DNA from 2 places in the Halomonas sp. 7T genome. Region 1 is predicted to be linked to the other one. Evidence: predicted binding sites of a transcription regulator. Region 1 holds the regulator's gene; the other holds the start of a gene.
What was found. The regulator LexA, encoded in region 1, represses DNA repair genes until DNA is damaged. The targets are predictions, from matches to a motif close to TACTGTNTANNTANACAGTA.

Region 1 (11,464 bases):
TTTCGTAAGCTGATCGATAGCTTTGTGCATCGCTACCAGGAAATGAACTTAGATGCCATCGCGGCTATCGATGCCCGTGGCTTTATTATCGGTGCACCTTTGGCCTACGAGCTGGGCTGTAGCTTTGTTCCCGTTCGCAAGAAGGGGAAGTTGCCCTTCAAGACGATCAGTGAAACGTACACGCTTGAGTACGGCCACTCTGAAGTGGAGCTCCATTCTGATGCGTTTCAGGAAAATGATCGCATTTTGCTGATGGATGATTTGATTGCTACTGGCGGTACCATGCTAGCTGCCGCTAACCTAATTCAACGTTCTGGTGGGCACGTGGTGGAAACCTCAACCATCATCGATCTGCCTGAGCTGGGCGGCTCCCAGAAAATTCGCGATGCTGGCTATAGCGTATTCGCGGTATGTTCATTCACCGAAGACGAGTAACACCCCTTATGAGCAGCGAACGCTATCATCAGCACTTCACCATTTCCTGGGATCAATTGCACCGTGATGTACGTCAGTTGTGTCATCAGTTAATCGAGCGCGATTTCAAAGGTATCGTTGCGATTACTCGCGGTGGATTAATCCCTGCAGCGCTTATCGCCCGTGAGTTAAATATCCGTTTGATCGATACCGTTTGTATTAAAAGCTATGACCATATGGATCAAGGCGGATTGGACATCATGAAAGGCGTTGACCATGACGGTGATGGCTGGTTGCTGGTAGATGACTTGGTCGATACAGGTAAAACCGCTCGTGCTGTTCGCGAGATGCTGCCGAAGGCGCATTTTGTAACGATGTATGCCAAACCCGAAGGTCGCCCGCTGGTGGATCAATACCTTACCGAAGTGGCTCAGCAGTGCTGGATTCAGTTCCCCTGGGATATGGGCATTGCTTACGTTGAGCCGCTGGCAGACCAACTGAAGAAGTAGTATGGCTAATCCGCTACCCGACGATTGGAATCAATGGCTTGGGCAAGAATTTCAGGCTGACTACATGTCAGCCCTGAAAGCATTTTTGGCTCAAGAAAAATCAGCTAAAAAAGTGATTTACCCGCACTCATCGCACTGGTTTCGTGCGTTCGAGCTGACACCTTTAGCCTCTGTGAAAGTGGTTATTTTAGGACAAGATCCTTATCACGGCCCTAACCAAGCGCATGGGTTGTGTTTTTCGGTGCAGCCGGGTATCCAGGTGCCCCCTTCTTTAGTCAATATTTACAAAGAACTAGCTTCTGACGTTGGGTTTACCCCCGTGCGTCATGGCTTTTTAGAGCCGTGGGCAAAGCAGGGCGTGTTGCTACTTAACACCGTATTAACGGTTGAGCGGGGGAATGCTGCTTCACACCGTGGTAAAGGGTGGGAGCACTTTACCGATTGCGCGATTGAAACCGTCAGTCGGCATGCAGAACCGTGTGTGTTCCTGTTGTGGGGCAGCCATGCGCGCCAGAAGAAGGCCCTGATTGATCAAGCGCGCCACTTGGTGTTGGAATCCCCGCACCCTTCGCCGCTTTCGGCACATCGCGGCTTTTTTGGAAACCGGCACTTTTCACGTGCAAATCAATTTCTAGTGGAGAACGGACGCTCCCCGATTGAGTGGCAATTGCCAGAAACCCCTTAACCTAACGGTCAGTTGCGGGTAGAATGGCGCGCAATTTTGTAAGCCTGTCGATGCGACGAAGGTCGTCATCCTGAAACTCCTGCAGTGAGGAAGTCCCATGAGTGTCTACGCCATTAACCATCCGCTTGTTCAACACAAACTGGGACTGATGCGTGAAGCCGATTTAAGCACCAAGAGCTTCCGTGAACTAGCAGGTGAAGTGGCAAAGCTTCTGACCTATGAAGCAACCAAGGGGTTAGAGCTTGAGGATCATGAGATTCAAGGCTGGAACAATGAGCCGATTGCAACGCGCCGTTTGAAAGGTAAAAAAGTAACGATCGTCCCTATTTTACGCGCGGGATTGGGGATGCTGGAGGGTGTCACTGATCTTATTCCCAGTGCCCGAGTCAGCGTAGTGGGGCTTTACAGGGACGAAGAGACACTCCAGCCGGTGCCGTACTTTGCCAAATTTGCCAATGATATTGAAGAGCGCATGGCAATTGTTATCGACCCGATGCTTGCAACCGGTGGCTCAATGGTTGCCACTCTGGATATGCTGCGTGAACGTGGCTGCGAGCATATGAAGGTGATTGTATTGGTGGCAGCGCCGGAGGGCATTAAGCGGGTTCAAGATGCTTACCCAGAGATTGAGATCTATACCGCGTCAGTAGATGACCGGCTCGATGAAAATGGCTACATCGTGCCCGGTTTGGGAGATGCTGGCGACAAGATATTTGGAACGCGCTAAGCGCGCTGACCTACATTGCCCCTTGCGCTTTGCGTTAGGGGCATTTTTTTGGCCGTTACTACACAACATTGATCATTGGGAACTTTAAAATGAGTAACACTGCTAATCCTGAGTCGTGGCCTAAGACGCTGCTAACCGGTGCGCAAATGCTGTTTGTAGCGTTTGGTGCGCTTGTGTTAGTGCCGCTATTAACGGGTCTGGATCCAAGCGTTGCGCTTTTCACCGCTGGGGTGGGAACGCTTGTGTTTCATGGCGTTACCAAACAGACCGTTCCTGTCTTTCTCGCCTCCTCTTTTGCCTTCATTGCACCGATTCAAGGCTCGATAGCCAGCTTTGGGGTGCCCGCAACAATGGGGGGCTTGATGGCAGCGGGATTGGTGTATGTGGTTATTTCACAGGCAGTACGTCTGAAGGGGACGGCCTGGCTACACCGGTTGCTGCCGCCTGTGGTGGTAGGCCCTGTGATTATGGTGATTGGCCTTGCTTTGGCGCCGGTGGCGGTGAGCATGGCCACGGGGGAAACCAGCGATAATATTGGGTATGGTCAGGCGCTTTTTCTATCAATGGCAAGCCTACTGGTTACGCTGGTGCTAGCGGTATTTGGACGTGGGATACTGCGCCTCGTGCCTATCATGGGGGGGATTGCCACGGGGTATATCTTGGCATTGATCATGGGCGTGGTGGATTTTTCCCCGGTGCATAATGCGGCGTGGGTGGCGCTGCCTAGTTTTACTGCTCCCAGCTTTCACTGGGCCGCGATTCTTTTCATGATTCCAGTAGCGATTGCGCCAGCGGTAGAGCACATTGGTGATATGGTGGCGATTGGCTCGGTAACCCGTAAGAACTATTTAGAAAAACCCGGCTTACATCGCACACTACTTGGTGATGGCCTCGCTACCACCACGGCCGCTTTATTGGGTGGGCCGCCTAACACGACTTATTCGGAAGTGACCGGTGCCGTCACGCTTACGCGGGCTTTTAATCCTCGTTACATGGTGGTGGCGGCCGTTATTGCCATTATTTTGGCATTTGTAGCCAAATTGGGCGCATTTTTGCAAACCATTCCCGGTCCTGTGATGGGAGGGATCATGACGCTCCTCTTTGGTTCTATCGCGGTGGTAGGGATGAACACGCTGGTTCGAGCCGGTCAGTCGCTGACGGCAGCTCGCAACTTGGTCGTCGTGTCGTTAATTTTAGTATTCGGTATTGGCGGGATGCAGTTCGGTGGTGGTCAATTTACCTTGCAAGGCGTTAGTTTGGCGGCACTGGTGGGCATTGCGTTAAACTGGCTGCTACCCGCTGAAAAAGAGGGTGAATAGCCTTATTGAAACGCTAGACAAGACAACGGTGCCGGTAATGAGAACCTTAAGCGATAGCCCGTTTCCAGTATTAGGCGTTGCGGCGTGGAGCGGCACAGGCAAAACCACGCTATTAACCCAGCTATTACCGCGTTTGCGTGCAGATGGGCTAGTAGTGGGCGTGATTAAGCATGCCCACCACAGTTTTGATATAGACAAGCCCGGTAAGGATAGCTACCAGCTGCGCCAAGCCGGTGCTGCGCCTATGCTGATTGCTTCCCGGGAACGTTTCGCGTTAATGCAAGAAACCCCCGGTCAAAAAGAGCCCGACTTGAGCCAGCTACTGGCATTGATGACACCCCATCAGCCTGATCTTGTGATTGTTGAGGGTTTCAAAGCTTGGCCCATCCCTAAGCTTGTGCTCTATCGTGAGGGGATAGGCGATCCGGCTATTGTAAGCGATGCGTGGGTGCAGGCGGTGGCCACTAGCGGGCCAGCGCCTGTGGCATTAAGCGAAACGGTCGTGCACCTGAATCTTGATGATATTGAAGCGGTGGCTCAGTGGGTGATTGGCTGGGTGAATGAGCAAACTCGCACCGCAGCTTTTTAAAAAAGGTAATGTTATGCAGCTAACGCACCTCAATACCCACGGCGAAGCCAATATGGTAGACGTCGGTGATAAGCATGAAACGCGCCGCGAAGCGGTAGCCTCTGGCCGCATAGTGATGCAGCCAGAAACTCTTCAGCTGTTAAGTGATGGCGCACTGCCGAAAGGAGATGTGCTGGCAACGGCGCGAATCGCGGGTATTCAGGCAGCGAAACGAACCCATGAGCTGATTCCGCTCTGCCATGCGCTGGCGCTTTCGAAAGTGTCGGTTGACTTTGACGTTGACCATCTCAACGGCTGGGTAAATGTGTCGGCACTGTGCCGGCTCAATGGCCGCACGGGTGTAGAAATGGAAGCGCTGACCGCTGTCTCTGTGGCTTGTTTGACGCTTTACGATATGTGTAAGGCCGTAGACAAAGAGATGCGTATCGAGGCCGTTCAGCTTGAGAGTAAACGCGGTGGTGTGCGCGGTGACTACCAGCGTGTACCCGCTGCAGCGCCTATTGTAACCGGTGAAGGAGCAGCAGGTGAGGTGCGTTTAGGCGAGCGCTGTATGTCTCCCTGTGTGCGAGTCAAGTTTTTAGCAGAGCTGCGTGAGCGAGTAGGTCAGAGCGATATCACGATCAACCTTGACCAGTTAGCGAGCCGAGACGTAGCAGGTTTGAAAGCTGCTTTAGCCGAGCAGGATGCGCGCTTTAGCGTGCTCTCTGATCAGCGGGCGCTCTGCGCGATCAATCAAGTGATGGCCAATGATACGTCGCGTATCACCGATGATGATGAAGTTGCCTTCTTTCCGCCAGTAACGGGAGGCTAGCCCTATGGCTGAAGCAGTCTTAGATATTGCGGTCGAGGTACAGTCAGCGCCGTTCTCAATGGATTATGGCTATGAGACAACGCTTCAACAGCGTACCGACATTGGGGCCATCGTTAGTTTTACGGGCTTGGTAAGGGACTTTAACGAAACCCCCGATGTCATGGGGCTAACGCTTGAGCATTACCCAGGAATGACGGAGCGGACGCTAGTCGAGATTGGTGAGCAGGCGTGGGAGCGTTGGTCACTGCAAGCCGTGAGGATTATTCATCGGGTAGGGCATTTGGCACCAGGCGACCCGATTGTTCGGGTGCTCGTTGCCAGTGCTCATCGCCGGGATGCGTTTAACGCCTGCGATTTCATTATGGATTATTTGAAAACCCGAGCGCCATTTTGGAAAAAAGAGCACTCCCGAGAGGGGGCGTACTGGGTTAAAGAGCGCCATAGCGATCAGCAGGATGCCGACCGCTGGGCACCCGTCCCTTAAGACGAGCTATTAAGCCCCTCAGTGGAGGGCATTTCGGCGGCCATTATTTGCAAATGCACGTCTGGCATATGTTGGCAGTGGTCTGCTAACCACTGAATAAGACGTGGCTGAAGCGCCAAGCGTAAATCGGCTAACGTGTCAGCTTTAATGTCCTCTAGCTGCGTATCCAGCCAATCGCTAAAGCTCTCTTCGTCAAGGGGGCTTGCGCTACTGGCATCAAGCATTAAACGCCCTATCCGCCACCAACCGGTTTCGCTTGCTGTAACGGGTAACGCAAGGAATAGGCTACCACGCCGTGCTTTTGAGGAAGAAGTGTCGAGGCCAGGGTGAGGGATGACGCTATTTTGATTCACAATGCAGGGTAGTTGTGGATAGCGCTGCTCGCAGCGCAAGCCCTGGTTGTCAAAAACGATCATATCACCGTTTGTCGGTGCCAGCGGGGCGCTGATGCCGAGAGAGGCGGCAACGGCTTGATGGGATTCTTGGTGCCGCGCTTCCCCGTGTACGGGCAAAAGTGATTTTGGCCTTACCCACTGATAGAACTTTTTCAGCTCTTCTTGGGCGGGGTGGCCAGTGGCATGTAGCTCTGGGTGATTCGTTTCATCAAACAGGGTCACGCCGATTTTGGAGAGGCGTCTTTTAAGCTGTTCAATGGGCCGCTCGTTTCCCGGTATTGCTTTGGCGGAAAAAATAACGCTATCGCCTGGTGCTAAATCCATAAAGGGATGCCGTCCTTGGGCTAAGCGTTGTAAGGCAGCCCGCGGCTCTCCCTGGCTGCCTGTTGCAATCACCACGACTTCATCAGGCGGCAGGTAGCCAAGGTCATGGGGGGGCACCAGCGGTGGAAAGTCATCTAAGTAGCCCAGGCCCTTAGCAACACTGACCATACGCTCCATCGAGCGCCCCATCAGGCTGACACGACGACCGCAGCGTTGGGCGGCAAGGCCGATAGCCAACACCCGCGCTAAATTACTGGCAAAACATGAGACCACAACGCGGCCGGTACACTTTTCGAGGGTTTTGACGAGTGCTCTGGCGACATCGCCTTCGCTTCCCGAATGGCCGGGCATCGGGGCGTTAGTCGAATCGCCCACTAGCAAATCAATCGGCGCTAGGGCTCGGAAATTCGCTGCATTCACCGGCGAACCGATTAACGGCTCAGGGTCCAGTTTCCAGTCACCGCTATGCAGAACACGATATTCGCCCGCCATCATCATAATGGCGCAGCTTTCCGGAATGGAGTGAGTAAGCAATAAGTAGCGCAGCGTAAAGGGGCCCTGCTGCATGGCATCGCCCGGCTCAATGACGTGGATAGCACCGCTGCTTAACTGACGCTCTGCAAATTTCAGACGCAGCAAGCCAGCCGCCAGTGGCGTTGCATAAATCGGGCAGTTCCACTTAGGCCATAACCAGGCAACGGCGCCGATGTGGTCTTCGTGCCCATGGGTAATGAAAAGTGCCTGCGGCTTGATGCCTAACGTTTCCAGGGTGTCCGTATTCGGGACTTGCAAGGGGGCATTGGGTAAATCTTGACGAATCATCATGCCGCAGTCGACGGCGATCCATTGATCGTCGTATCCATACAGCGTCAGATTCATTCCAATTTCACCGCACCCGCCCAGCGGAAGCAGGCGCAGTGGTGGGCGACGACGGGGACGAAGTAGAGCGCGTGTTGGATGCATTAGTCACGAAAAGCCTAAAAAGTAAGACCTTAACTATACGGGAAGGCAGGGGCGGCTAACAATCATCATGGCCTCCGCCCGGTGCTTACCTTATGGGCTTCCGGTACACTAGAGCGGTTGAAGCGGTGCTCATAGCATCAGCTAATGAAGCGTAAGCATGCCATTGAAATAAGTTACGTGTGCCGATCAAAGCTGCTTATTAAAAAAGCACTTATCAAAGCCCCTATAAAAAGCACCTTTTAAAAGTACCAATTAAGAGATAGCTATCTATGTCGCACTATTATCGTCTTGTTGTTTCCTGCCCCGACCAAGTGGGCATTGTAGCGCGTGTTTCCAGCTTTATTGCCGAGCAGGGGGGGTCAATTACTGAAGCAAGCCAGCACTCCGACCTTGAAACAGGCCGGTTTTTTATGCGTTATGAAATTTTAGCGGATTCGCTGGGTATGTCTGCCGAGGCGCTGCGCACCTCTTTTGAACCTGTAGCAGACGCGTTCAATATGCAGTGGTCATTAATGGATACCCAAAAGCGTCGTCGCGTCGTGTTAATGGTGTCGCGGGAGTCGCACTGCTTGGTGGATCTACTTTACCGTTGGCAGGCCGGTGAGCTTGATTGCGATATTGTGGGTGTAATTTCTAACCATGAAGATATGCGTTCGCTGACGGAGTGGTACGGTATTCCTTATCACCATGTGCCCGTCGATGCGGCTAACAAGCAGGCATCGTTCGAGAAAGTGCAGGCCCAAATTGATAGCGTACGCGCTGATTGCGTCGTTTTAGCTCGCTATATGCAAATCCTGCCTCCTGCGCTGTGCGAGCGGTATGCTGGGCGAGTGATTAATATTCATCACAGTTTTCTGCCCTCGTTTGCTGGCGCAAAACCGTATCACCAAGCTTTCGAACGCGGCGTCAAACTCATTGGGGCCACCTGCCATTATGTCACCGAAGAACTGGATGCAGGGCCTATCATCGAACAGGATATTCATCGCGTAAGCCACTGCCATACACCTACCGATCTAGTGCGTTTTGGCCGAGATGTTGAGAAAGCGGTACTGGCAAGAGGGTTACGTTGGCATCTTGAGGATCGCGTGCTGATCCACGGTAATAAAACGATTGTATTTAGTTAACCACTGTTAGGGGCCTCCATGTCATTTGCGCAAAGTGTTCTCGCACCCTGGGCGCTGGTGCTTACCTGGTTAATATCACTGGGCGTGTTGGCCTGGGTGGTATGGCAGCGCCCCTGGCAAGTATTGAGCAGTGATATCGCACTTCAGCATCGCTGGTTGGGTGCTACGCTGGCCGTCATGTTGATGTGGCAGTTGCGTGCCCAAGCAGTCGATTGGCTGACGCTTCACCTTGTTTTTACCGTGTTAATGACCCTGGTATTTAGAATTCCGCTGGCGCTTCTAAGTAACGCAGTGATCAACATTGCGATGGTGGTGATAGGGCGTAATGATTGGGTGCTTTGGGGGGCTAATGTCATGATAACGGGTATCGTGCCCGCGTTTATCATTGGCTTGGTGTGGCGCCTAGTTGACCGGCGGTTGCCTGATAACTTGATGGTATTTATGTTTGCATGCGGTTTTTTCGGTGCTGCGTTAGCCACGCTGGGGGCTGGGCTCGTTACCGTGCTGTTGATTGTAGCGGCTGGGACGGATCCTGAGGCAGTTTATCTTGCTCAGGAGTATGCTCGGTTCCTGCCGCTTTTGATGCCCTCTGAAGCGTTTCTAACCGGCATGCTGTTAAGCATTTTACTGGTCTATCATCCTAGCTGGGTGGCCACGTTCAATGACCACCGCTATATCGATTCTCAATAAGCCTGCTGGAGCAGCTATATAGCTATAGCCTGAGGGCTAACCTAATGCCTGCCCGTTTCCGCCCCGTATAACCCCAACGCCGACCCCTTCTATGTCTAGCTGCTGAGTGCGTAGATCGATTTCAATGGGGGCAAAGTCGGCGTTTTCAGCCACCAGGGTCACTTGGTGGCCTTGGCGCTTAAAGCGTTTAACGGTGACTTCATCTTCAAGCCTGGCAACGACTATTTGCCCATCGCGAACGCGATCAGTGCGGTGTACTGCCAACAAATCGCCCTCTAGGATGCCTACGTCTTTCATCGATAATCCACGCACTCGCAGCAGGTAATCTGCTTTTGGCGTGAAATATTCCGCAGGCAGTGGGCAGTAACGGTCAATATGCTCGGCTGCCAAAATAGGGCTACCTGCGGCAACCTCCCCAATGACCGGTAGCCCGATGAGCTGGGTATCCACACTGGTCGCTGAAGGCGTTGGTGAGGCAGTTTCCGCCACCTCTGAAGCGTCCTGGTTAGGCAAGCGGATACCCCGTGATGTATTGCGGATAATCCGAATGGCGCCTTTGCGTTCTAACGCGCGCAGGTGCTCTTCCGCCGCGTTGGGAGAGCGGAACCCCAGCGCCTTAGCAATTTCTGCGCGCGTAGGCGGGTAGCCAAATTCACCCATCGTTTTAACGATGAAATCAAATACGTGCTGCTGACGTGCTGTGAGTGGACGCGACATAACAAACTCCAAAAAATGAAAAGACAGTAGCGACATGTCGGCTAATCAGTATGTGTTTAAGTATACAGTATGTTCCTCTGTCCAGTACATGGTTGAGCTTTATCTAGCGGTAGAGCTTGCTGATGTAAGTGAAAAACAGCACGAGCGTTTGAATTTTTGAGAAAAATAGTGACAGGTAGTGAATGATTGAGTGGATATAAAGGATTGAGACGAGGGAGTTAATGACATAGTATTTTGCGATGTTTTAAACACTTGTTTTTTGGAGGGCGCGATGGCGCAGTCTGATACGGTAACGCGTATTTTAGATACCGCAGAGGTGCTATTTGCAGAGCGCGGTTTTGCCGAAACCTCGCTGCGCAATATCACAAGCAAGGCGCGGGTTAACCTAGCGGCGGTCAACTATCACTTTGGTTCGAAAAAAGCGCTTATCCAAGCCGTTTTTGCGCGGTACTTGGAGCCTTTTTCACAACGGTTTCATACCGCGCTAGATGATCTAGAGGCACGCCATCAAGGCGCGCCTATACCGTTGGAGGTGCTACTTGAAACCATGGCATCAACGGTGCTGGCAGTGCCTGCAGAGCGGAATAGCTTGAAGGTATTCATGCGGTTGTTGGGGCTCGCATACAGCCAGGCGCAGGGACATCTACGGCGCTATATCCAGCAGGAGTATGGCGATGTATTTACACGCTTCACTGAGCTGGTACGCCAAGCCACCCCTGATTTGCCTGATGCGGAGCGCTTTTGGCGGCTACACTTCATGTTAGGTACCGTCATTTTCACCCTGTCGGGTCTTGATGCACTGCGCGACATCGCTGCTAAAGACTACAACGAGCAGGTCACCGTTAGAGACTTGGTAAGACGTTTACGCCCGGTGGTGGTGGCCGCCATGCATGCACCGCTACCCCCTGCACCAGAAGAAGGTCCGTATGAGAACGCCCACGTTAGCTGAGCTACCGCCTTTAGACGATCACTGGCTAGAGATTGACACGCAGAGACAGCAACTGCGCTGTTGGCAGGGGCGAGTACTGCGTCATGAATGCGCTATTTCAACGGGGGAAGCGGGTGTCGGCCAGCAAGAGGGCAGTGGCCAAACGCCCCAGGGCTGGCACTATGTGCGGGCAGCGATTGGCGATGGCCTGCCAGAAAATGCGGTGTTTCGCGGCCGTCGATGGACGCGTGAGGTGTACACCGCTGAACTAGCGGAAACCCATCACTCCCGTGACTGGATATTGACGCGGATTTTATGGCTGTGCGGCTTAGAAGTGGGCAAAAACCGTGGCGGCGAGGTGGATTCCCAGCGGCGCTATATTTATTTGCACGGTACGCCACCCGATCAACCGATGGGAGAGCCTGCCTCTCATGGCTGTATTCGATTACGCAATGACGATTTATTAGTGGTTTTTCAGTTTGCACGACCCGGTACGTCGGTTTGGCTGCATGGAGGCGATGCTTACGTTTCTGTCTCTGATAATTTTGACACGCCTCATTGATCGTCTAAAATTGCTACCCCTCCTTGTTGGATCCATCACAATGACTCAATCCCTAGGCCCGGTCATGCTTGACCTTGAAGGGCCGCAATTGACTAAAGCTGACAAACAGCTGTTGCGGGATCCTGCGGTGGGCGGGGTCATCCTGTTTGCGCGTAACGTAGAGAATGCCTATCAAACGCGCCAATTATGCAGCGATATCCGTCGGGTACGCGCGGATCTGCTG
Region 2 (11,464 bases), 1.3 Mb from region 1:
CATCATCATACGTTTGGCCAGCGGTACGCGTTCGGCAAGGTGCAGGCTTAAATCGCCTAGCTGGCGCAGCGGTCTGGAGCCAGTAAACAGATGGTGAAAGCTATCGGTGGCGGCAATCATCGCTTGGTTAGCCGCACGGCGCTGGCATTCAAAGCGGAGTAGGTTGAGGTAGTCTCCGGGGTCGCGGCCTTGCATGATAATTTCGGCTAGCGTGTCGGCATCGTGCAGGCCAATATTTAACCCTTGGCCTGCCAGTGGGTGCACCACGTGGGCTGCGTCGCCAATTAGTGCTAAGCGCTTGCCGATATAGCGCTGGGCGTGTTGGCGCTTAATGGGGAAGCTGGCTTTTGCGACGATACGGGTGAGGTTACCCAGGCGTCTAGGGAAGGCCATTTCGATGGCGGTCGTTAGAGCGTCGTCGTCCAACTGTTCCCGCGCTTTGGTGGTCTCTTCTCGGTCGTACCACACCAGGGAGGCGCGATGGCCGGGAAGAGGAAGCATCGCAATGGGGCCGGTTGGGGTAAACACCTGCCAGCTGACATCCTGCTGGGGCAGCTCGGTTTCGACGTTAATAATCATCGCCCGCTGATGGTAGTCGTAGCTGGTAACGTCAATGCCGGCTAGCTCGCGTAGGGTGGAGCGGGCGCCGTCGGCACCTACAATCAGCCGGGCGCTCAGCGTTTTGCCGTTATCCAGCTCCAGCATGCGGCCAGTGCTGGCTGCCATGGTGCTTAGTGGGGCGCACTGGGTGTAGCAGGTAACGCTGGGCAGCTCTTCGAGGCGCTGCCAAAGCGCGTACTGCAGCGTGCGGTTTTCAATAAAAATGCCGAAGTCTTGCATGCCGCTCTCTTCGGCAGAGAATATGGAGTGGCCGGTGCCGTCTTGATTGGCGACATCGATATGCCGGAACGGGCAGCAGCGCTCTTCTGGCAGCTCGGTGCCGCTGGCTTTGACAAACGCCAGTGACCGGGCGTTGAGCGATGAAATACGCAAGTCGTAATCGCCGCTCGGTGCGCTGGGGGCGCTGGCACGCTCCACAAGGCCTACCGAAATGCCTGCTTGGCCGAGCCTGGCCGCTAGGGCCGCGCCCACCATGCCGCCGCCAACAATAATAATTTCGTGATCCCACTGCATGAGAGGCTCCTTACGTCGCTATCTGTGGCACATTGCATGTACGTATATTGTCATACAGTATCGTTGACTTGTCTCAGTATTGCCTAGGGTGATCCATTGACGCAGGCCGTGGAAATATCAAATAACGTCGTAACCGCCGGTGAAGCGCTCGCAGGGTTTATTAAACGCCATCCTAAATTGTGGGTAATTACCGGCGCGGGGGTGAGCACCGACAGCGGTATTCCCGATTACCGCGATGCCGATGGCCAGTGGAAGCGCCCACCGCCTGTGCAACACGGCGATTTTATGAGCTCCTTCGCCGTACGCCGGCGTTATTGGGCGCGGGCGCTGGTGGGCTTTAAAGCTATGCGTGAAGCCCAGGTGAGCGGGGCGCATCGGGCGTTGGCGGCGCTTGAGGCCATGGGCCATGTGGAACTGCTGGTCACGCAAAACGTAGACCGCTTGCACCAGCGGGCAGGTTCAAAAAAGGTAATTGATCTTCACGGCAGGGCGGACGTGGTGGCCTGTATGGCGTGCGGCTATCAAATGATGCGCCACGCCATGCACAGCGAAATGGCCCGCATGAATCCTGCCTTTGCTGCGTTGGATGCCCGCCACGCGCCGGATGGCGATGCGGATCTGGAAACCGATTTCTCTACCTTTAAAGTTTTGGACTGCCCCCGCTGCCGGGGCATTCTCAAACCGCAGGTAGTCTACTACGGCGATGTGGTGCCTCCAGCTCGGCGGCTGGCGGCCCAGGCGGCGCTTCAGCAAGCCGATGCGGTGCTGGCGGTGGGTACGTCGTTGATGGTCTATTCTGGCTACCGCTTCTGCCGCGATGCCCACGCCATGGGCCTGCCCGTGGCATCGCTCTCGCTGGGCGTTACCCGCGCCGATGGATTCTTAACCCACCAGTGGCGCGCGCCGCTAACGCCGGTGCTGGAACAGGCGGTGGCCTGCTTGAAGGGCGCTTAACGCGCTTTAGAGACCCACGGATTGCCTTCGCTCCATAGCCGCCAGGGGGCGTCGCGGTCGGCGGGCTGGGCGTAATCGATGCCTACCCGTGGGCCGCTGGCAATGGCGCTGGGCGGCTCACCGGATGTAATCCATAGCCCGTTCGTTAGATCGCCGGTTTGCGTCATAGCGTGACCGTAAAGGACGCTATCGATACGCAGTGCTCGGGTGAGTTTGCCGGGGCCGTTACTCAGGTTACGCCCCGCCACGCTGCGCCATTCGCGCATGGCAGGCTCGCCGATCACCGGCTCTACCGCTCGAATCAGTACCGCGCAGGGGTTGCCTTCCGGCTGGGTGACGACGTTTAGTAGCCAGTGCATGCCGTACACCAAATAGACATAGGCGTGGCCGGGTGGGCCAAACATCGCCTCGGTGCGTGGCGTTCTGCGCCGATGGGCGTGGCAGGCGGAGTCTTCCGAGCCGCGGTAGGCCTCAGTTTCCACGATGCGCGCCGCCATGACTTCGCCGTCTAGTTGGCGCACCAGTAGGCAGCCCAATAAGTCCCGGGCGACGTCCAGCGTATCGCGATTATAGAAAGCCTGAGGCATGGGCGTGAGTGCCTCTTGCTCTATCGGTAACTTAACACGAGTTAAAGCGTCTCTATGCGGCATGCTATCGCCAATTACTTGAGTAAAATGCTAGGGTATTACCTAGGCTATTAAATGAAAAGCGGAGTTGCCCGTGCTGACCTTCGAACACCAGTTTGCCACGCTGCCAGAACCCTTGTGGGCCGCTTGCCAGCCCACGCCTGTGGTCCATCCCAGCCTGATCGCGTTTAACGACGCCCTGGCCGCGCAGCTAGGCATGCAAACGCGGCCCGATGATGACACGCTGGCCCAGTGGTTCAGCGGTAACCAGCTGCCGCCCGGGGCCGAGCCTAAAGCGTTGGGCTACGCCGGCCATCAGTTTGGTAACTTTGTGCCCCAGCTAGGTGATGGCCGCGCGCTGCTGTTAGGCGAAGTGGTCGATCAGAGCGGTTTACGGCGCGATGTGCAGCTAAAAGGCAGCGGCCGCACGCCGTTCTCTCGCGGTGGCGATGGCCGCTCGCCCCTTGGCCCGGTGCTGCGGGAATATCTGGTGAGTGAATTTATGGCCGCCGTGGGCGTACCCACCACTCGCGCCCTGGCTGCCGTCGCCACCGGCGAGCGGGTTAATCGGCAGTTACCTGAGCCTGGAGCGGTATTTACCCGCGTGGCGAGCAGCCATATTCGCGTGGGCACGTTCCAGTTTGCTGCCGTTCGCCGTGATGAAAGCGCGCTCAAAGCGCTGGCCGATCATGTGATTGCCCGCCATTACCCAGAAGCGGCCAATGCCGAAGACCCGTACCTTGCGCTGTTAGAAGCCGTTACCGCCCGCCAAGCGGCGCTTGTGGCGCGCTGGATGAGCCTGGGCTTTATTCACGGCGTGATGAACACCGACAACTGCAGCATTGCCGGTGAAACCATCGATTACGGTCCCTGCGCGTTTATGGAGCAGTTTGACCCGCAAAAGGTGTTTAGCTCCATTGATCAGGGTAAACGCTATGCTTTTGATAACCAGCCTGCGATTGCCCAGTGGAATCTAGCCCGCTTTGCCGAAACCCTGCTGCCGCTGATGCGTGAAGAGGGCGATGCGGTGGTTGAGCAGGCGACTGAGATCATCCGTGGCTTTACCGCCTGCTTTAGCGCCGAACAGCGCCGCCTGCACGCCAATAAGCTGGGCCTCGCCTCAGAAAGTGACCGTGCCGCGCCGCTGATGGAAGCGCTGGAAATCCAGATGCACCAAGGCCGCATGGACATGACCGCCACCTTTGATGCGCTGACGCACTATACCAAAGAGCTTGGTGCCAAAGCCCTGGAAACGGATACGTCAGAGCAGCCCCAAAAAGAGGCGCTGCTGGCGCTGACCACTCAGCCAGACGGCCTGGCCGCTTGGCTGGCTGACTGGGAGAGCGCCCAGCAAGCGAGCCAGCAGAGTGAACGCCTGGAGGCCATGCGCCGCGCCAATCCGGTGGTGATTCCTCGTAACCATCGCATTCAAGAGGTGATTGGCGCGGCGGTAGAAGGCGATTTTGCGCCTTTCCACGCACTGCTCGCGGCGGTCACACAGCCCTTCGATGAATCCGAAGAAGCGCGCCGCCTAGCCGCCCCGGCCACAGAAAACGAGCAGGTGTTGCGCACCTTTTGTGGAACGTGATTTAAATCAGCGGGTATGGGCGGAAAACCCGTAGCGGGGGTCTTTCGCCAGGGCCGGAATAACGTTCCCTACTATTCCGGCATTTCCACCATCCATGGTGGTCAGATGGCGAAAGTAGCGTCCAGGGAGGGGTTCACAGCGCCCCCGCCTAGGGTTTTGCTGCGCATCAGCGCTGTAGCATACCCTGTGATAAACTGTGCTTTTTTACAGGTAAAGGCGGAGGCAAGGTCGGCCTGTGCGCAAAATTATCCACTGCGACTGTGACTGCTTCTATGCGGCGGTAGAGATGCGCGATAACCCCGCGTTAACCGATATCCCCATTGCTATTGGCGGCAGTGTGGAGCAGCGCGGGGTGGTCGCCACTTGTAACTACCCGGCGCGCAAGTTCGGCATTCACTCCGCCATGCCCATGGCCCAGGCGCTCAAACGCTGCCCCCACCTCACGGTGATTCGTGGAGATATGTCGAAGTACAAAGCCGTGGCCCGCCAAGTGTTTGCCATCTACCGCGATGTGACCGAACTGATCGAGCCGCTCTCGCTGGATGAAGCCTTTTTGGATGTCTCGGAGGTCACACTGCACCACGGCAGTGCTACCCGCATGGCCGAAGCCATTCGTCAGCGGGTGAGGCAGGAAGTGGGCATCACCGTCTCGGCGGGCGTGGCACCCAACAAGTTTCTCGCCAAAATCGCCAGCGACTGGCGCAAGCCCGATGGATTGTTTGTGATCACGCCAGACGATATCGATGCTTTTGTGCAGCAACTGCCGGTGAAAAAAATCCACGGGGTAGGGCCGCGCACCGCTGAAAAACTCGCGGAGCTAGGCATTCAGACCGGTGCGGATCTGCGCGCCCGGCCGCTTACCGAGCTGGTGGAGCGCTTTGGCCGCTTCGGTCATCGCCTGCATGAGCTCAGCCACGGCCGAGATGAGCGCCCGGTCAAAACCCACCGCGAGCGCAAGTCGATTAGCACCGAGCAAACCTACTCCCAAGATTTACCCACCCTGGAAGCCTGCCGACGACAGCTCCCTGAGCTGATTAGCGATTTAGAACGCCGCTACGCTCGCCTAGACCCGGCCCCCGCCGTGCGAGGGGTAATGGTCAAGGTGAAGTTCAACGACTTCACCCAAACCACCGTTGAACACGCCGACCCCGCGCCTAACCTGGAGCAGTTTGAAACCTTACTGAACGTGGGCTGGGCCAGAGGCGAGCGCCCCGTGCGCTTGTTAGGAGTGGGCTACCGTTTGGCGGAAGAGACCGCCGCCCAGCAACTCTCGCTATTTTAATTAGTCGGTTAATTCTTGAGTGGATTGACGGCTATCCATCGGCGAGTTAAAACAGACGTATGATAGATAGCGCCTCTTCCCGTTAGCCGACCCGTGAGCCTGCCATGCCTGCCGATGCCACCCATCAACGCCCCCGTTTAGTGTTTGCCCATGCCAACGGCTTCCCAGGCTTAAGCTACCGCAGCCTGTTAGACCCGCTGGCAGCATCGTTTGATTTACACCCGCTAGACCGTTTGGGTCACCACCCGGATTACCCGGTGAATCACAACTGGGGCAACTTGGTGGACGAACTACTGAGCTACCTACCGGATACCGACGCACCGCTGCTGGGTGTGGGGCATTCGCTGGGCGGCACGTTGATGGCCATGGCCGCTGATAAGCAGCCAAAACGCTTTTGTGGCGTGATTATGCTCGATCCGCCGCTGATGCTGGGGCCGGATGCCTGGGCGATGAAAGCAGCCAAACGGTTTGGGTTTATGGATCGCATTACGCCGGCAGGCAAAACCAAAGGACGGCGCAGCGTATGGCCTAGCCGTGAGGCCATGGCGACCTCGCTGCGCCGCCGTGGACTATTTCGTCGCTTTACCCCCGAGGCACTAAACGACTACATTGAAGCAGGTACGCGCCTGTTGGACGATGGTAGCGCTGAGCTAACCTTTGACCCGAGAATCGAGCTGGAAATTTTCCGCCACTTACCGGATCACCTATCCAGCCTGCCGCAGCGTGTAGGCGTCCCCATTCAGCTGGTGGCGGGGCAGCAGTCTCATTTGATGACGTCTTCTCGGCTCAAGCGCATCGCCCGTCGTGGGCTTCCGGTGAGTATGGTACCTGGCACACACATGTTTCCGATGGAGCACCCGGACGAGACGCGCACGGCGATTTTGGCCGCGTGGCAGCAGTTTCAAACCGCGTAGACCGTGACCAATATCCTTTGGAAAATAGAGAGAGGGGAGCGATATGTATCTTTCCGTACAGCTAAGCTACTACCCGCTGGCAGATGATTTTAAGCCGGTAGTTAAAGAGGTGGTAAAACGTTTGGAAGCCACAGGATTAGAGGTTCATCCGAATCGAATGAGTACCCAAGTATTTGGTGAATTCGATGATGTGATGGCGGCACTGAGCGACGTGATGAAGTGGTCATTTGAGACGCATGGCAAAGCTGTGTTTACCGCTAATTTCTTGGAGGGCGATCGACGGCCGCGTTAATCTAAAACGCCGCCCGTTGGGGCGGCGTCTTGCTAGGTGTGAACAGCGCTTAGATGAGCGATTCCAGGCAGGATTCAATAATATCCAGGCCTTCGTTCAGCACGTCGTCTTCGATGGTGACCGGCATCAAGAAACGGATGGTGTTGCCGTACATACCGCAAGAGAGCAGGATCAGGCCTTCTTCTCGGGCTTTTTTGCACAGCGCTGCAGCTAGTTCCGGATTCGGCGTGCGGTCGGTTTTGTTGCTCACCAGTTCGAATGCCGCCATGGCGCCCATGTTGCGCACATGGTCGATACAATCAAACTTGCCTTGCCAGTCGTTAAAGCGGGCCGCCAGCTTCTCACCCAGTGCCTGACTCTTCTCGAGAATGTTCTCCTCTTCGAAGACTTCCATTACCGCTAGTGCGGCCGCACAGGCGGTGGGACTGCCGGTGTAGGTGCCGCCCAGGGAGTTAGGGCCAGAGGCATCCATGACTTTATCGGTGCCGACGATGGCTGAGATGGGCATGCCGTCGGCCATACTCTTGGCCATAGTCATCATGTCCGGCTCTACGCCGCTATGCTCGATGGCGAACATCTTACCGGTACGGCCAAAGCCAGACTGCACTTCGTCGATGATCATCAGCATGCCGTGTTCATCGCAAATTTCGCGGATCTTCTCTAGGAAGCTCTTGGACGCAGGATAAAAACCACCTTCCCCTAGCACCGGCTCCAATACAATAGCCGCGGTGTCTTTTGGGTTGGCGTCGGTTTTCAGGGTCATTTTCAGACCACGAATGGCTTCGTCTTCGCTCACCCCGTGGTAAGGCACTGGGTAGGGCGCACGAAAAACGGTACCCGGCATCGGACCGAAATCGGTTTGATAGGGGGCTACCTTGCCGTTCATAGCCATGGTGTAGAAGGTGCGGCCATGGTAGCCGCCATCAAAGCAGATAACGTTCGAGCGGCCGGTGGCGGCACGGGCAATCTTCACCGCGTTTTCGAGCGCTTCGGCACCGGAGTTGGCTAGCATCACCTTGGCGTGGCCACGCACAGGAACGATATGGCTCAGCTTTTCAGCCACTTTGACGTAGCCTTCGTAAGGCATGACCGTTTGGCAGGTGTGCATGACCTTGTCCAGCTGGGCTTTCACAGCAGCCACAACTTTTGGGTGACGATGGCCAACGTTTAACACACCGATACCGCCCGCGAAGTCGATGAAGCGGTTGCCGTCGGCGTCCCAGATCTCAGCGTTTTCGGCGCGGTCCGCAAAAGCGGTAGCGGGGCTGGCTGCGCCCGCCGCGACGTATTTGTGCTTTAGTTCGTTTAGCTCGGCATTGCTCATGGCTCGCTCCTATTGGTATAGGTAATGGGGACAGGTTGTCGTTTTAGCATAGTGTGAAATACGTGTTATCACATGGCTGACGATGCAATAACGACACGATTGCGCCCTGCCGTTTTAGCTTGATACATCGCTTTATCAGCACGATCAAGCATTCGGGTACTGGATGCTTCAACATAACATGCAATGCCCGCTGATAGCGTGACAGTCAATTTATGCTCTGTACACGGTGATTCAGCGACACATTGTCGAATACGCTCAACGGCTGTATGTGCAGCTTGAGCGCTAACCTCTGGCATGATGATGAGGAACTCCTCTCCACCCAGCCGGACTTGCAGATCCGTCGCACGAAGCTGGGCGTTGACGGTGGCCGTGACTTCTTGGAGCACAGCGTCGCCTGTCGCGTGACCATAAGTGTCATTGATCGCTTTGAAGTCATCCAGGTCAAACATGGCAATACTGAGCTCTCCTCCGTAGCGTTCGCAGCGCTCCAGCTCTTCCTCAAGACGCTTCAGTCCTTGCCGCCGGTTTACAAGCCCAGTCAGTTCATCGTGATTGGCCATATATATCAAGCGCTCGTTGGCTTGCGTTAAACGCTCTTCAAGCCGCTTGCGCTGGGTAATATCAATAATAAAGGTGACTTTTCTTGGTTTGTCGTCATCGCCAATAATGCGCGCAGCTTCGGCAATAATGGTGCGTGTTTCGCCGTTTTTACAGCGCACTTCCCACTCTTGGCGAAGTTCATGGGTGTCGTTGCCTTGAATGAATTCATCGTGTAATGCTGCCATTTGCTGGCGGTAGGCGGCGGGCACGACTAGCGTAAAGTGATAGCCGATAAGCTCCTCTTCACGATAGCCATAAAATTGGCAGTAGGCGGGATTGACCATTTCAAAGCGCCCGTTTGGATCGGTAATACAGATTCCCAAGGGAGCTTTTTTAATCACGTTTTCAGTATTTTTCTTAGAGCGATTGAAAAGTGCAAAGAGATGCTCAGTGCTAATGGCGGTCATCCAGTGCTCCTGCAGCCTGTACCTCTGCTCTTAACTCCAGTAGGAGCGGAGTAAGGTGGTTGCCCAAGGAATTGATGGCCGGTTTGGCAAAAAAGAAGCCTTGCTGACGCATAATTCCTGCGTTTGCTAACCATAGCGCTTCTGCGCGAGTTTCCACTCCTTCGGCGATCAATGTGGTATTCAGCTCTTTTGCGAGCAGAACAATGGCATTGAGTAGGGCTTGACGCCGTGGTTCATGATCGCAGTTCATCACCAGTTCACGGTCGATTTTTAGTTTATCTGGCGTGAGGTCAGTCAGAAGATCTAGGTTGGCGTAGCCGTTGCCGAAGTCGTCCAGGGCAGTTTTAAACCCCATCGAGCGATACGCATCGATGATGTTGCGTAAATGTTGCCGGTCGCGCACTTTCTCGGTTTCAGTGATTTCAAAAATCAACCTGTCAGTGGGCCAGCCTACGCGCTCTGACACCTCTAGTGTGGCTTGAATACAGGCTTCTGGCTCATAAACAGCATTGGGCAGGAAGTTGATGGAAAGATCCGTCTGCATGTTGAGCGCGCTTGCCATTTCAATCGCTTTGACACGGCAGGCTTGGTCAAAACGGTAGAGCAACTCGTCAGTGACCTGGGAGATAACGCTCCAGGCGGACTCGCCGTTGATGCCGCGCACAAGGGCTTCATGGGTGACCACTTTTGCAAGTGAGATATCCACGATAGGTTGAAACGCCATGGTGAACTCGAAAGGCAGCTCGCCTTCGCAGCGTTTGCACACTCCATTAACCCGTGCACAGTTAGCCATAATGTCTCCTTTTTATGACGCTCAGTAATTTTGGGGTGCAAGCTCTTGCTACTGACACTGGTCGATTAGCGTGAGTTTAGTGGATTTGCTTAATACCTTTAGTCTAGTCGCTTGTGAACGTGTTGTACATGTATTGTATAGAATTCGAATAAAATGATATGGCAACAAAAAGGCGCCCATTGGGCGCCTTTCAAGAGAGCTTTTCAAGATGGCTTTTCAATCAGGGGAGCGTTAAATAATCCCCGCCTTTCTTAGCGCTTGGCGCTGCTCGAGGGTAATGCCGACCTCCTCCAGGACACGTTCGGTGTGCTCGCCCAAGTAGGGGGGCGCAGTCGTCGCACTCATGGATTCGCCGTTAATACGGATCGGATTAGCTACTAGGTCTACCTGGCCTGCTTGGCTGTGCGGTAGCGTTTGTTTGAGGCCACGGGCCTTCACATGAGGGTCGTCAAAGACGCGATCCAGGGTATTGATTGGCCCGCAGGGGACGCCCACTGCTTCAAAGGCCGACAGCCAGGTGTCGGTAGGCTGTGAAGCTAGCGCCAGTTCGAGCAGCGGCACTAAGGTGTCGCGATGCTGTACACGGCTACCGTTGGTGGCAAAGCGCTCATCTGAAGCAAGCTGCGGTTGATCAATCACCTGACAGAAGCGTTTGAACTGCTCGTCGTTACCCACCGCCACAATCATATGGCCGTCTGCCGTGGCAAACGCTTGGTAGGGCACGATGTTGGGGTGGGCATTGCCTAGCCGCTGCGGCACGTGGCCAGAGGTCAGGTAGTTCAGCGCCTGATTGGCGAGGACGCCCACCTGCACATCCATCAGCGCCAAATCGATATGGCAGCCTTCGCCCGTGTCGCGGCGCTGGTAGAGCGCTGCCAGCACTGCGTTGGCAGCGTATAAACCGGTAAAAATGTCGGTAAACGCCACGCCGCTTTTGACCGGGCCGCCGCCGGGTTCGCCGTCCGGCTTGCCGGTCAGGCTCATAATCCCGCCCATGGCCTGAATCATAAAGTCGTAGCCCGCCCGGTGGGCGTAGGGGCTTTCTTGGCCAAAGCCGGTAATGGAGCAGTATATAATACCGGGATGAATCGCCTTTAAGCTGGCGTAATCCAGGCCGTACTTCTTTAGCCCACCGACTTTGAAGTTCTCCAGCACCACATCCGATTGAGCAGCGAGCTGTTTAATCAGCGCCTGGCCTTCGGGTTTGGCCATGTCCACCGTCACCGAGCGCTTACCGCGGTTTGCACACAGGTAATACGCTGATTCCGTGCTGCCGGAGAGCCACGGAGGCCCCCAGTGGCGCGTATCATCGCCGCTTTGGGGGCGCTCGATTTTGATCACCTCGGCACCCATATCGGCCAGCATCTGCCCGCACCAGGGGCCTGCCAGTACGCGAGAAATATCGAGTACTTTAATGCCTGCCAGGGGCTTTGCGGCTGTGCTCATTGGGTGCCTCGCGCTTAGTTGGTATAGCTTTGTTGATATAGCTTAGAAGAATGACTGAATGCCGGTCTGTGCGCGGCCCAGAATCAGGGCGTGCACATCGTGGG

Region 2: a site for LexA is predicted at 4,495-4,514, ahead of dinB (DNA polymerase IV). Genes of this name have one in related genera too.

What each region holds. Positions count from the first base shown of each region.
Region 1 is NZ_CP087112.1:1,544,263-1,555,726, reverse strand. It holds gene LOS15_RS07155 (adenine phosphoribosyltransferase) at 1-435, shown strand, start outside; gene gpt (xanthine phosphoribosyltransferase) at 444-923, shown strand; gene ung (uracil-DNA glycosylase) at 925-1,608, shown strand; gene upp (uracil phosphoribosyltransferase) at 1,706-2,335, shown strand; gene LOS15_RS07135 (uracil-xanthine permease family protein) at 2,425-3,654, shown strand; gene mobB (molybdopterin-guanine dinucleotide biosynthesis protein B) at 3,692-4,243, shown strand; gene moaC (cyclic pyranopterin monophosphate synthase MoaC) at 4,257-5,054, shown strand; gene moaE (molybdopterin synthase catalytic subunit MoaE) at 5,059-5,538, shown strand; gene LOS15_RS07115 (ribonuclease J) at 5,535-7,136, opposite strand; gene purU (formyltetrahydrofolate deformylase) at 7,490-8,344, shown strand; gene LOS15_RS07105 (energy-coupling factor ABC transporter permease) at 8,363-9,034, shown strand; gene lexA (transcriptional repressor LexA) at 9,071-9,751, opposite strand; gene LOS15_RS07095 (TetR/AcrR family transcriptional regulator) at 10,023-10,700, shown strand; gene LOS15_RS07090 (L,D-transpeptidase) at 10,678-11,241, shown strand; gene nagZ (beta-N-acetylhexosaminidase) at 11,282-11,464, shown strand, end outside.
Region 2 is NZ_CP087112.1:270,900-282,363, forward strand. It holds gene LOS15_RS01335 (UbiH/UbiF/VisC/COQ6 family ubiquinone biosynthesis hydroxylase) at 1-1,134, opposite strand, end outside; gene LOS15_RS01340 (NAD-dependent protein deacetylase) at 1,231-2,088, shown strand; gene LOS15_RS01345 (DNA-3-methyladenine glycosylase) at 2,085-2,675, opposite strand; gene LOS15_RS01350 (protein adenylyltransferase SelO) at 2,809-4,302, shown strand; gene dinB (DNA polymerase IV) at 4,538-5,584, shown strand; gene LOS15_RS01360 (alpha/beta fold hydrolase) at 5,689-6,498, shown strand; gene LOS15_RS01365 (thiamine-binding protein) at 6,542-6,790, shown strand; gene gabT (4-aminobutyrate--2-oxoglutarate transaminase) at 6,840-8,114, opposite strand; gene LOS15_RS01375 (sensor domain-containing diguanylate cyclase) at 8,183-9,121, opposite strand; gene LOS15_RS01380 (EAL domain-containing protein) at 9,108-9,914, opposite strand; gene LOS15_RS01385 (CaiB/BaiF CoA transferase family protein) at 10,146-11,360, opposite strand; gene LOS15_RS01390 (acyl-CoA dehydrogenase) at 11,403-11,464, opposite strand, start outside.